DNA from 2 places in the Pseudomonas sp. TH08 genome. Region 1 is predicted to be linked to the other one. Evidence: riboswitches for the same ligand, from Rfam matches in the RefSeq annotation. Region 1 holds a riboswitch; the other holds the start of a gene.
What was found. Region 1 has a riboswitch for manganese ahead of mntP (manganese efflux pump MntP). Riboswitches for the same ligand answer to the same signal wherever they lie in the genome.
Positions count from the first base shown of each region.

Region 2: linked by a shared signal. The riboswitch ahead of JFT91_RS00485 (TMEM165/GDT1 family protein) and the one ahead of mntP (manganese efflux pump MntP) in region 1 are both predicted to bind manganese.

Region 1 is NZ_JAEKEE010000004.1:603,789-609,880, reverse strand. It holds gene JFT91_RS19820 (thiamine pyrophosphate-requiring protein) at 1-1,006, shown strand, start outside; partial or broken gene JFT91_RS19815 (DUF72 domain-containing protein) at 1,128-1,876, shown strand; gene JFT91_RS19810 (SDR family oxidoreductase) at 1,836-2,672, opposite strand; gene mntP (manganese efflux pump MntP) at 2,779-3,342, opposite strand; yybP-ykoY riboswitch at 3,351-3,521, opposite strand; gene JFT91_RS19800 (ATP-binding protein) at 3,738-5,117, opposite strand; gene JFT91_RS19795 (response regulator) at 5,114-5,776, opposite strand; gene JFT91_RS19790 (PepSY domain-containing protein) at 5,946-6,092, shown strand, end outside.
Region 2 is NZ_JAEKEE010000001.1:100,430-106,521, forward strand. It holds gene JFT91_RS00465 (AraC family transcriptional regulator) at 1-62, shown strand, start outside; gene JFT91_RS00470 (LysE family translocator) at 162-791, opposite strand; gene JFT91_RS00475 (2-hydroxyacid dehydrogenase) at 1,064-2,029, shown strand; gene JFT91_RS00480 (methyltransferase) at 2,062-3,060, shown strand; yybP-ykoY riboswitch at 3,111-3,235, shown strand; gene JFT91_RS00485 (TMEM165/GDT1 family protein) at 3,323-3,907, shown strand; gene JFT91_RS00490 (M48 family metallopeptidase) at 4,108-4,926, opposite strand; gene JFT91_RS00495 (methyl-accepting chemotaxis protein) at 5,190-6,092, shown strand, end outside.

The sequences.
Region 1 (6,092 bases):
CGGCACCGAGCCCAGCTACAAATTGATGAACGAATGCGACACCTTGCTGATGATCGGTTCGGGGTTCCCGTACGCCGAATTTCTACCCAAGGAAGGCCACGCCCGTGGTGTGCAGATCGATTTGCAGCCCGACATGCTCAGCTTGCGCTATCCGATGGAGGTCAATCTGGTCGGGGATTCGGCGGAAACCCTGGCGGCGTTGTTGCCGCTGCTGGAGCAGAAGACCTCAGGCAAATGGCGCAAGAAGGTCGAAGGCTGGCGCGGCACCTGGGAGAAAACCCTGGAAAAACGCGCCATGGCCAAAGCCGACCCGATCAATCCGCAAAGGGTGGTGTACGAGCTGTCGCCACGCCTGCCGGAGCAGGCGATCATCACCAGCGACTCGGGTTCCTGTGCCAACTGGTACGCCCGCGACCTGAAGATCCGCCGAGGCATGCAGTGCTCACTGTCCGGTGGACTGGCCTCGATGGGCGCGGCGGTGCCTTATGCGATTGCTGCAAAATTCGCCTATCCCGAGCGCTCGGTCATCGCTTTGGTGGGCGACGGCGCGATGCAGATGAACAACATGGCCGAGCTGATCACCGTGGCCAAATATTGGCGGCAGTGGGCGAGCCCGAAATGGATCTGTGCGGTGTTCAACAACGAAGACCTCAATCAGGTCACGTGGGAGCAACGTGTGATGGAGGGCGATCCGAAATTCGAGGCTTCGCAGAGCATTCCGGACGTGCCTTACCACCTGTTTGCGATTTCCATCGGCCTGAAAGGTATTTTCGTCGATCGCGAAGAAGACGTTGCCGGCGCCTGGGAGCAGGCTCTGGCGTCGGACGTACCAGTGCTGATCGAATTCAAGACCGACCCGAACGTGCCGCCACTGCCGCCGCACATCAAGCTCGAGCAGGCGAAGAAATTCGCCACGACCTTGCTCAAAGGTGATCCGGACGAAGCCGGAATCATCGTTCAGGCCGCCAAGCAAGTGCTCAGCTCCGTACTGCCCGGCAAAAAATAACCCCGTAGGTTTCTCGCCAACCGTGTAGGAGCTGCCGCAGGCTGCGATCTTTTGATCTTGAAAAACAACATCGAAAGATCGCAGCCTGCGGCAGCGCCTACATTGCAATGGAGGCAGGCAATTGATTTTCATTGGTTGTGCAGGCTGGAGTCTTGCGCGTGAGCATTGGCCGGCATTCCCGGCTGAGGGCACGCATTTGCAGCGCTATGCCGCGCAATTCAACAGCGTCGAAATCAACAGCTCGTTCTATCGCCCGCATCGCCGCCAAACCTACGAACGTTGGGCAGACTCGGTGCCGGACGGTTTTGCTTTTTCAGTGAAGATCCCCAAACACATCACCCACGAACTGCGCCTTGCCGGCAGTGAGGCGGCGTTGGACGAATACCTTGGGCAGTGCAGCGGATTAGGTAATCGCCTGGGCTGCCTGCTGGTGCAGTTACCGCCGTCGCTGGCGTTTGACCCAGCCGTTGCCGAAGGTTTTTTCAGCGCATTGCGCCAGCGTTTCGCCGGACCAGTGGTACTCGAACCGCGGCATGAGTCGTGGGGCAACGCCGAGCCGCTATTGATCAAGCATCAAGTCAGTCAGGCGGCGGTCGACCCTCACGCATCAGCAATGACGCTTCACCGAGAGGTTCGCAGGGCACAAAGTATTGGCGACTGCACGGCTCATCGCGCATTTACCACAGCGCCTACGATTTGCCCTTTCTGCAAACACTGGCGCAAGCCTTGCAAACCGCGGTGGCGGCGGGCGCAACCACCTGGTGCATTTTTGACAACACCGCCAGCGGCGCAGCGCTCGGAAACGCCTTGACGCTGGTTCACGAGAGCATCATTGCGGCGCCAGATCACCGTACCAATAGGCCGCGGTAACGCCGCCATCCATCAAGAAGTCGCTGCCGGTAATGAACGTACCATCAGGTCCCATGAGCAGCGCGCCAACGGCACCGACTTCATCAGGTGTACCACCGCGTCCGGCCGGGCTCAGTTCGATCATGCGGCGGTAACCCGCACCGCGGGGGCCATTCAATTCGTCGCGCGCCAGTGGCGTGAAGATGATCCCCGGACTGATCGTGTTGACCCGTGCACCGCGTTTGCCCCAGCGCACCGCTTCGGCCATCACGCGCAATGAATTGCCGCGTTTGGAGATTTGATAGGCGTGCAGGGGATCAGTGATCTGATCGGCCTGAAGCATCGGCAGAGCCAACAGATCGTCCGCAGGAGTCGTCGCCAGCGCCTTGTTTTGCTCGGCACTCAAGGCCGGCAAACGGTGCCCGGATTGCGAGGCGATGACGATCGCGCTGCCGCCCGGGGCAATCACGTTGCCAAACGCCTCAAGGACTACGGCGGTGCCATACAGATCAACGCGCAGAATGGTTGCCACGGGCGCTTGCGAAGGTGAAACACCGGCGGCGTGAATGACCCCGGTGACTGGGCCCAGTGCAGTGGCGGTGCGCACCAGCGCCTCGATCGATTCGCGCGAAGCCACGTCGACCACAGCGGTCGTGACGGCAAACCCGGCATCGAGCAGGACGCGGGCAGCGGCGTCGGCATTTTCTTGCTTCAAGTCCGCCACTACGACGTGTTTGCCAACGCTGACTCTGCGAGCGATGGCCTGACCGATCGAACCGGCGCCGATGACGACAATAACGTCGGACGGGGTAGGCATGGCGTCTCTCCTCTAGTGAATGCAGCACCTTATAGGGCGGCTATCCGCTCAACAATAGAGTTGGCGCTGCATAGACCCATGAGGAGAGCTCATCAATAGCGTCGGATCAAACCGACAGGTGCTCATACAAAATCGTCGCACCAACAATCATCAGCACCACGCCACCGACGATTTCGGCGCGTTTGCCGACCACCGCACCCAGCACCCGACCGAGCATCACGCCAATGGTCACCATGGTCATGGTTGCCAGACCGATCGCGGCCGCTGCCACCCAGATGTTCACGTCGACAAACGCCAGGCCAACACCGACCGCCAGCGCATCGATGCTCGTGGCGAACGCGGTCACCGCGAGGATCAGGAAGGAATGTTGCCCGGGTTTTTCCTCTGCTTCGTCTTCGTGTTTGAGGCCGTTGTAAATCATGTGCAAGCCGAGAATCAGCAGCAGGGTGAAGGCGATCCAGTGGTCCCATTCGGACACCCAGCGAGTAGCAGCCTGGCCGATCAACCAGCCGATGATCGGGGTGATGGCTTCGATCACACCGAAGATCAGACCGGTGCGCAGGGCTTCGGTCAGGCGCGGTTTGTGCAGGCTGGAACCTTTGCCGATGGCGGCTGCAAACGCATCCGTGGACATGGCCAGCGCGAGGAAGATGAGGGAAACGGGATTCACGGTGGTGTACTTCCAGTCGGGCTATGAGTCAACGACACAACCACACGCCCGACTTTAGGCATGGATGTGTCGTCGGTCTCACCAACCAAAAGGTGTTCGCACCACGGCATGTTGCCGAGAATGTTGATACGAACGCTTCCGAAAGGCTCGGAAACAGGCTACTCCCCAACGAGGGTGCGGATCTTATGCGGGCAAACATGAAAATTTTGTCAAAAACTTCGAATCAAGAAAATAACTCAGTGAGAGATTATTGCTATGGCCTGATTTTCACTGGCGATGAGGGTTCTTTGTGGTGAGGGGATTTATCCCCGATGGACTGCGCAGCAGTCCCAGCTTTGAAATCAGGGGCCGCTTCGCGACCCATCGGGGATAAATCCCCTCGCCACAGGCAAGACTTAATTGTTTGGCAGGGTCTGATTGATCCGCAGCTCAGCGCACAAGCCGCCCTGCGGCCGGTTGTACAGCTGCAGGGTGCTGCCGATCTTGCTGACGATCATTTGCACAATCGCCAGGCCCAATCCGGCGCCATTGGCGTGGCCCTGGCTGTAGAAACGTTCGAACAGTCGCGCGTAATCAGTCTCGTTGATGCCCGGGCCGGCATCCTCGACGCTGATGTACACCGAGCCATCACTTTGCGGCTGCACCTGAACGCGCACTTCGCTGCCGGGCGGGGCGAAGTTCAGTGCGTTGGTCACCAGGTTCTGCAGGGCGATGGCCAGTGCCACCGGGTCGGTTTCGACCGGGCAGTGGTGATCGCTGTCGAGGATCAGTTCGATGTCTTTTGCCATGGCCAGCGGCGCCAGCTCAGCGAGTTCTTCACGCACCAGTGCGGTCAGTTCCACCGGGCTTCGCTGTGGGTTGGCCAGGCGCGGTTCAATACGCGCCATGGTCAGCAACTGGCTGGCAATGCGTGTGGCGCGATCTACCGCGCTGAGCAGAAACTCCAGGGCTTCGTCGCGCTGTTGCGCGGTACTGGCCAGCTGCGCGTTTTGCGCATGGATGCGCAGAATCGCCAGCGGCGTGCGCAATTCATGGGCCGCGTCGGCGATGAAGCGCCGTTCCCGCGCGAGCAAATTGTCGATCTGCTGCAAAAGTCGATTGAGCGCCGTCTGCATCGGTTCGAGGTCGTGGGGCAGGGGGCTGAGGTTGAGTGGCTTGAGCGTTTCGGTAGTGCGTCCACGGATCGATTGCGCCATCGCGCGCAGCGGTTGCAGGCCCCATCCGATGGTCAGCCAGATCAGTACAGCGAGCGCCGGCACCCCGATCAGACTCGGCCACAACGTATGGCCAACGATGCGTTGAATCAGATCCTGACGAATGTCGTCACGCTCACCGACCCAGATCAGTAGTCCCTGTTGCGGATCCTTGAGCAGAAAGGCACACCAGTCGCGACCGTTCTCGAGAATATCGTGAGAGCCCACGGTGGTCGGCGGCGCCGCAAGCTCCGGCGCTTCGGCGGAGCGCATCAGCAGTTGGCCGTCGCTGCGCCAGACCTGAAACGTCAGACGGGTCTCATAGGGATGCGCTGCCTCGCCATCGCCCACCCGGCTCATCGCCTGGTCGAAGGCCTGATGAAGCCGCTGCCAGTCGTCGTCGCCGGGCGCACGTTGCGCCAGCACGCCCTGCAGCAGGCGCGCGCTTTGCGCCAATTGCGCGTCGTAAACCTCTTCGATTTCATGGTGGCTGTCGCGCAGCACCAGCCAACTGATCAGCACATCGCCCAGCAACACCAGCATCAGCACCGGCAGCAGAATCCGTGTCCGTATCGAGTTCATGGCTTGAGCTCCAGCACGTAGCCGACGCCGCGCACGGTGCGGATCAACTCGCCCGAGAGTTTTTTGCGCAAGTTGTGAATCAGCACTTCAAGGGTGTTGCTTTCGACCCGCTCCTGCCAGCCATACAACGCCCGGGACAAGCGTTCGCGGGTCACCACTTTGCCGGGGCGCGCCATCAACTGATGGAGCAACTGATACTCCATCGGCGTCACCACCACATCACTGCCTTGCCAGGTCACTTGCTGGCTGACCGGATCGAGGCTCACCCCCGCATGCTCCAGCACCGGTTGCGCGCGACCCTGACTGCGTCGCAGCAAGGCGCGGATGCGTGCCTTCAGCTCATCGACATCGAAGGGCTTGATCAGGTAATCGTCGGCGCCGGCATCAAGCCCCGCGATGCGCTCGGCAGTGCCGTCGCGGGCGGTGAGAATCAGCACCGGCAAGTCATGTTGCTCGCCGCGCAATTGCTGCAACAGCGCCAGACCGTCGAGGCGTGGCAGGCCAAGATCGAGCAGCAGCAGATCAAAGCTTTCCGTGCGCAACGCATGCAAGGCACTGACCCCGTCCTGCAACCAGTCGAGGGCATAACCTTCGCTGCTCAGCGCAACGCGGATGCCTTGTCCGAGGGCACGATCATCTTCGACCAGAAGCAGGCGCATGGAAGTTCTCTAGAGGAAATAAGGGGTTTGATCGGCGGCATGATGCCGCTGCGCAGGCCGCCGTGGCAGCCCGCCCGACGGGAAAGATGTAACCACTCGTTGCCAACTAAGCTTTCGCTAAGGTTGCTTTTGCACAGTGGGGCCTTCCTCAACTAGCGAGAGTGTTTCCATGCGCAAACTGCTGCTGTTGTCCCTCATCGTTGCCAGCCCGCTGGCCGTCGCCGGTCCGCAATGCACCACCGCCGAGCGCTCACAATGGCAAGACCAGAAAGCCTTTCAGGAACAACTGAAAGCCCAGGGTTACGAGATCAGCAAG
Region 2 (6,092 bases), on a different contig from region 1:
TGCTTGGCGAGAATCCCCGCGATTACCTCAACACCCTGAGCAAGCTCAGCCAACTCGTATAGGAGCCACGTAGGAGCTGCCGAAGGCTGCGATCTTTTGATCTTGGTCCTTAAAAACAAGATCAAAAGATCGCAGCCTTCGGCAGCTCCTTCATAGCAGGATCAGTGCATCTCGGTGAAGGCGAGTTTCACGCCGATGGCGATCAGCACAGCGCCCATGGTGCGGTCGAACCAGTGGCCCATGCGGGCGAAACCGGCGCGCACACGTTGCTGGCTGAACAGCATCGCCACCAGGCAGAACCAGAACGCGGTGGCGACCGCCAGATAAACCCCGTAACCGGCCTGCACCGACAGCGGCGTGTGCGGGTTGATCACCACGGTGAACAGTGACAGGAAGAACAGCGTGGCTTTCGGGTTCAAGCCATTGGTCACGAAACCCGACGTGAACGCGCCGCGCGCTGTGCGCTCACCGACCTCTTTGTGCAGATCATCGGTGACCGCTTTCGCCGGTTGCGCACGCAAGGCCTTGAAGCCGATGTACAGCAGGTAAGCCGCCGCGGCCCATTTCAGGGCGTTGAACAGCACAATCGATTGCGACACGATCAGGCCGATACCGAGCAGCGAATAACCGACGTGGAGGAAAATCGCCGTGCCGACACCGAGTGCCGTCCAGGTACCGGCGCGACGACCGTGGGTCACGCTTTCACGCACCACCACGGCAAAGTCCGGGCCGGGGCTGGCGACGGCCAGTAAGTGGATCAGTGCAACGGTCAAGAACTCGGTCCAGTACATGGGGGCTCCTCTGGGGCAGCTTGGTCAAAAAAAAATCTGCAGGAAACGCAGTGCCTTGTGGCGAGGGGATTTATCCCCGTTCGGCTGCGTAGCAGTCGCAAGTCCAGCCAATGCGGTCCAACTGTTACAACGCGGTGTTTTAGGGCTGCTTTGCAACCCAACGGGGATAAATCCCCTCGCCACAGGGTACTGCGGGGGCTGCGTAACGTTTTGTTTCATCTGGTAGGCTCGGCAGATTACGCCCTACGCTCAAAGCCTAAAAGGTACAGTTGATGACGAACACGCGCCGCGCCGTTTTCCTTGATCACCCTTCGCTGGACCTCGGCGACCTCGACCTCAGTCCATTGCGCGTCTGCTTCAGCGACCTGCAACTGTTCGCCCAGACCCTGCCCGAGCAAGTCAGCGAACGCCTGCAAGGCGCCACCGTGGCAATCACCAACAAGATCCACATCGACGCCGCCGCCATGGCCGCCAACCCGGATCTGAAACTGATCCTGATCACCGCCACCGGCACCAACAACGTTGATCTGGCAGCCGCCCGCGCCCACGGCATTACCGTGTGCAACTGCCAGGGTTATGGCACGCCGTCGGTGGCCCAACACACGATCATGTTGCTGCTCAACCTCGCCACGCGACTGGCCGACTATCAGAAAGCCGTCGGTGAAGGTCGCTGGCAGCAAGCCAAACAGTTCTGTCTGCTCGACTACCCGATTGTCGAGCTCGAAGGCAAAACCCTCGGTCTGCTCGGCCACGGCGAACTCGGTGGTGCCGTGGCGCGGCTGGCCGAAGCGTTCGGCATGCGCGTACTGCTCGGACAAATTCCGGGGCGCCCTGCTCGCCCGGATCGTCTGCCGCTGGATGCATTGTTGCCGCAGATCGACGCGCTCACCCTGCACTGCCCGCTCAACGAACACACTCGCCACTTTATCGGTGCCCGCGAGTTGGCGTCGATGAAGCCCGGCGCATTCGTGGTCAACACCGCCCGCGGCGGGCTGATCGACGAACAGGCGCTGGCCGATGCCTTGCGCGCCGGTCATCTCGGCGGCGCGGCGACCGATGTGCTCAGCGTCGAGCCCCCGACTCAGGGCAATCCATTGCTGGCGGCGGACATCCCGCGCCTCATTGTCACCCCGCATAACGCCTGGGGCAGCCGCGAGGCGCGCCAGCGCATCGTTGGCCAATTGACCGAAAACGCTCAAGCGTTCTTCAGCGGTAAGGCGCTGCGTGTCGTCAGTTGATAAACTGCGGCACTTTTTTTTGAGGAGCAGTTATGGATCCGCGCAGTGAAGTACTGCTTCGTCAGCCCGAGTTGTTTCAAGGTTCGTTATTGCTGGCCGGTTTGCCCGCCGACGATTTGCTCGGGCGCCTGCCCAACGCGTTCGGCTGGTGCTGGCATGCCGGCGACCAAGCCGCACTGGACGCCCGCTTCGAAGGCCGTAGCCATTTCGGCGTGAATGTCCCGGAGCGTGAGTTCGACAGCGCTGTGGTGTTCCTGCCCAAGTCCAAGGATCTGACCGATTACATCCTCAACGCCGTGGCTTCGCGTCTGGCCGGGCGCGAGGTGTTTCTGGTCGGCGAGAAGCGCAGCGGTATCGAAGGTGCGTCGAAACAGCTCAACCCGTTCGGCAAACCGCGCAAACTCGACAGCGCACGTCACTGCCAACTCTGGCAAGTGACCGTGGCCAACGCCCCTGAAGCGAAATCCCTGGAAAGCCTGGCGCAGACCTATGAACTGCCACTGGCTGAAGGCCCGTTGAAAGTCATCAGCCTGCCGGGCGTGTTCAGCCACGGTCGCCTGGATCGCGGCAGCGCTCTGCTGCTGGAGCATCTGGACAAACTGCCGAGTGGCCATCTGCTCGACTTCGGTTGTGGTGCAGGTGTGTTGGGCGCGGCGGTCAAACGTCGCTATCCGCACAATCAGGTGACTTTGCTCGACGTCGATGCATTTGCTGCCGCCAGCAGCCGTCTGACATTGGCCGCCAACGGTCTGGAAGCCGAAGTGCTGACCGGTGACGGCATCGACGCTGCGCCGATGGGTTTGAACGCGATTCTGAGCAATCCGCCGTTCCATGTCGGGGTGCACACCGATTATTTCGCCACCGAGAACTTGCTGCGAAAAGCAGCCAAACATCTGAAAAACGGCGGCGAACTGCGCTTGGTCGCGAACAGTTTCCTCAAGTATCAACCGCTGATCGAAGAGCATCTGGGTGTGTGTGCAATCAAGGCCGAGGGCAATGGTTTCCGCATTTACCGAGCCAAGCGCGGCTGAAAACTCTTTTCAAAAAGAGGCTTGCCGTATCGGTTTTGCGAAGGCAGAATCCGCTCCGTCCTAGGGGAGTAGTCTCCCACGAGCGCCAAGCTCGTCCGGCATACGTCAACATACTTGATCCTCAGATCATGGCGTATGCGACCCAAGCGTCCGCACCAGACGGATCGCAGGGTTTGACAAGACCTATGACACGCACACCTTACCCGGGGCGGGAAGGCTGTACGTGTCATAGCCGTGTCGACCCGCCCCTTAGGAAATCCTGATGCTGGACTCGTTACTCGTTCCCACCGCAATCGTTGCCTTGGCCGAAATCGGCGACAAGACGCAACTGCTCGCGCTGATTCTCGCCGCTCGCTTCCGCAAACCCTGGCCGATCATTGCCGGTATTGTCGCCGCGACCCTGGCCAACCACGCAGCAGCCGGTGCGGTAGGCGCCTGGTTCGGCAGCTTCTTCTCGAATGCGACGCTGCACTGGATCCTCGCCGCCAGCTTCACCGCCACCGCGTTGTGGACGCTGGTGCCGGACAAAATGGACGACGATGAAACCAGCACCGCGCGCAAGTTCGGGCCGTTCCTGACCACGCTGATTGCGTTCTTCCTCGCCGAAATGGGTGACAAGACGCAGGTCGCCACAGTGATGCTCGCGGCGCAATATCCGGATCTGTGGCTGGTGATTCTCGGCACCACGGCGGGCATGTTGATTGCCAACGTGCCGGTGGTATTGGCGGGTAATTTTGCTGCAGACAAATTGCCACTGACCTTGATCCGTCGCCTCGCGGCTTCGGCGTTCATGATTCTGGCAATTGTCGCGGTGTACAAGGCCATGCAGAGCAGTGGCTGGGTTTAACCCCCGTCTACTGAACTACCCAAAACCTGTGGTGAGGGGATTTATCCCCGATGGGGCGCGAAGCGCCCCCAAACCTGCTGCCTCAGAGTGTCAGACATAGCGCATTTGCAGATTTTGGGGCTGCTTCGCAGCCCATCGGGGATAAATCCCCTCGCCACAACAGCCCTCCCAACCTGAAGAATCGTTGTGTCCTTCGACTCTTAGGACTTCGGGGCTTTTTCGTACAGCGGCATGACCTTCGGAATCGCCGCCTGCAACGCAGAAGTGCGGCTACTGGAAGACGGGTGCGTACTGAGGAACTCCGGCGGAGCACCTTCACTGGCCTTGCTCATCTTTTCCCACAGCGTAATCGCCGCATTAGGGTTGTAGCCGGCGCGGGCGGCGAGTTCGAGACCGATCAGGTCAGCTTCATTTTCATTGGTACGACTGTTGGGCAAGGTCATGCCGTAGTTGGCCACGGTGTCGGCCAGCGCCAGACTGTCCTGCCCCAGACCGAGCAACGCACCCGCGCCCTGCTTGGCCATCTCGATACCGTAAGCCTTGGACATCGCTTCACGACCGTGTTCGCGTAAAGCGTGGGCAATTTCATGCCCCATCACTGCGGCCGCTTCATCGTCGGTCAGTTGCAGTTTGTCGAGCAGACCGGTGTAAACGATGATCTTGCCGCCAGGACCACAGTTGGCATTGAGCTCATCGCTCTTGATCAGATTGACTTCCCATTTCCATTGCGCGGAGTCCGGCCGGAATGTCGGCGCCTGGGCGATCAACCGATCGGCGATCACCTGAATACGTTTGGCATCGGCGCTGGTTTTGTCGAGCACGCCTTTGCCGGACGCTTCGCCAACGGTCTTCTGATACGACTGGGCATACATCTGGTCGACCTCTTGCGAGGACAGCATGCTGAACATGTACTGCTTGCGCTCGACACCGACGGCGCCGCCGCTGGTGGTGTTGACCGACTGACAACCGGCCAGCAACAGCGCTGCGCTCAGTGCACTTACAACCAATGTCTTGTTCATTCAAAAGCTCCCTGAAAACCTGCCGCGTATCCTAGGCGGGTAATTGTATCGACGCCAGATACAACGGACGTATTGCAGCGACTTTCAGACGCGTCCCACCGCTGCTGTCGTAAAAGATTCATACCGAGCGCCAGGCCCTCTGCAACTGCGTCGCACACTGATCCATTTGCGACATCGGCGTTCAATGGCAATTGTTCGCACTCATGGCCCAATGCTTGCTGCCGATACATCACCGCAGACGTCCTCTCGCGTGCGGAGCTCCCATGAAGTTCAAGTCGATCCAGTTTTCCGTTGCCGCCCTCGCCGGCGCCATCGTCCTTAGCGTGGTGGCCGCACTGGTGCTTTACGCGCTGTTTGCCGGCGCCCGCACGCAGGAGATGGTGCAGCAGCGCACTCAGGCGCAGTTCGAACAAGTCATCGAGCAGCGCCTGACATCGCTGGCACAAACCCAGGTCAGCCAGATCCAGCGCGAACTCGAGGCGCCGCTGCTGATTGCCGGCGGACTGGTGCGGGTCAACGCTCTGCTCGGTACGCCGGGCACCGATGGCCAGCCGCGCCTCAATGTCAGCCGCGAACAACTGATCAGCCTGATCAAAGAGAACGTCGAGAAGAATCCGAAGATTCTCGGCACCTACATCGGCTGGGAAAAAAACGCACTTGATCACAATGACGCCGCCTACGTCGGCACCAGCGTGGTCGGCATCGATGCCGCCAACGGGCGCTTTCTGCCGTGGTGGTTCCGCAATGACGACGGCACCTTGGGCCTGGACAAACTGGCGGATGTCGACGATCAAAAAGTGCTTTCCACGGGCGTGCGCGCCAGTGAGTACTACTTGTGTTCAAAAGAGAGCAAGAAAGCCTGCGTGATCGATCCGGCGCCGTACAAGGTCGGTGACAAGATCGTCATGCTCGCCTCGTTTATCGAACCGATCATGCTCAATGGCACGTTCCAGGGCATCGTCGGCGCCGACCTGTCGGTGAACTTCATTCAGGAAATGCTCCTAAGCGCGAACCAGAAACTCTACAGCGGCGCCGGGCAAATGGCCCTGATCGGCGGCAATGGCCGGATCGTTGCCTACACCAAAGACCCGAGCAAATTCGGCGAGAAAGTCAGCGACATTCTTGATGCCGAACAGACCGCCAATATGGCCAAATTACAGCGCGGC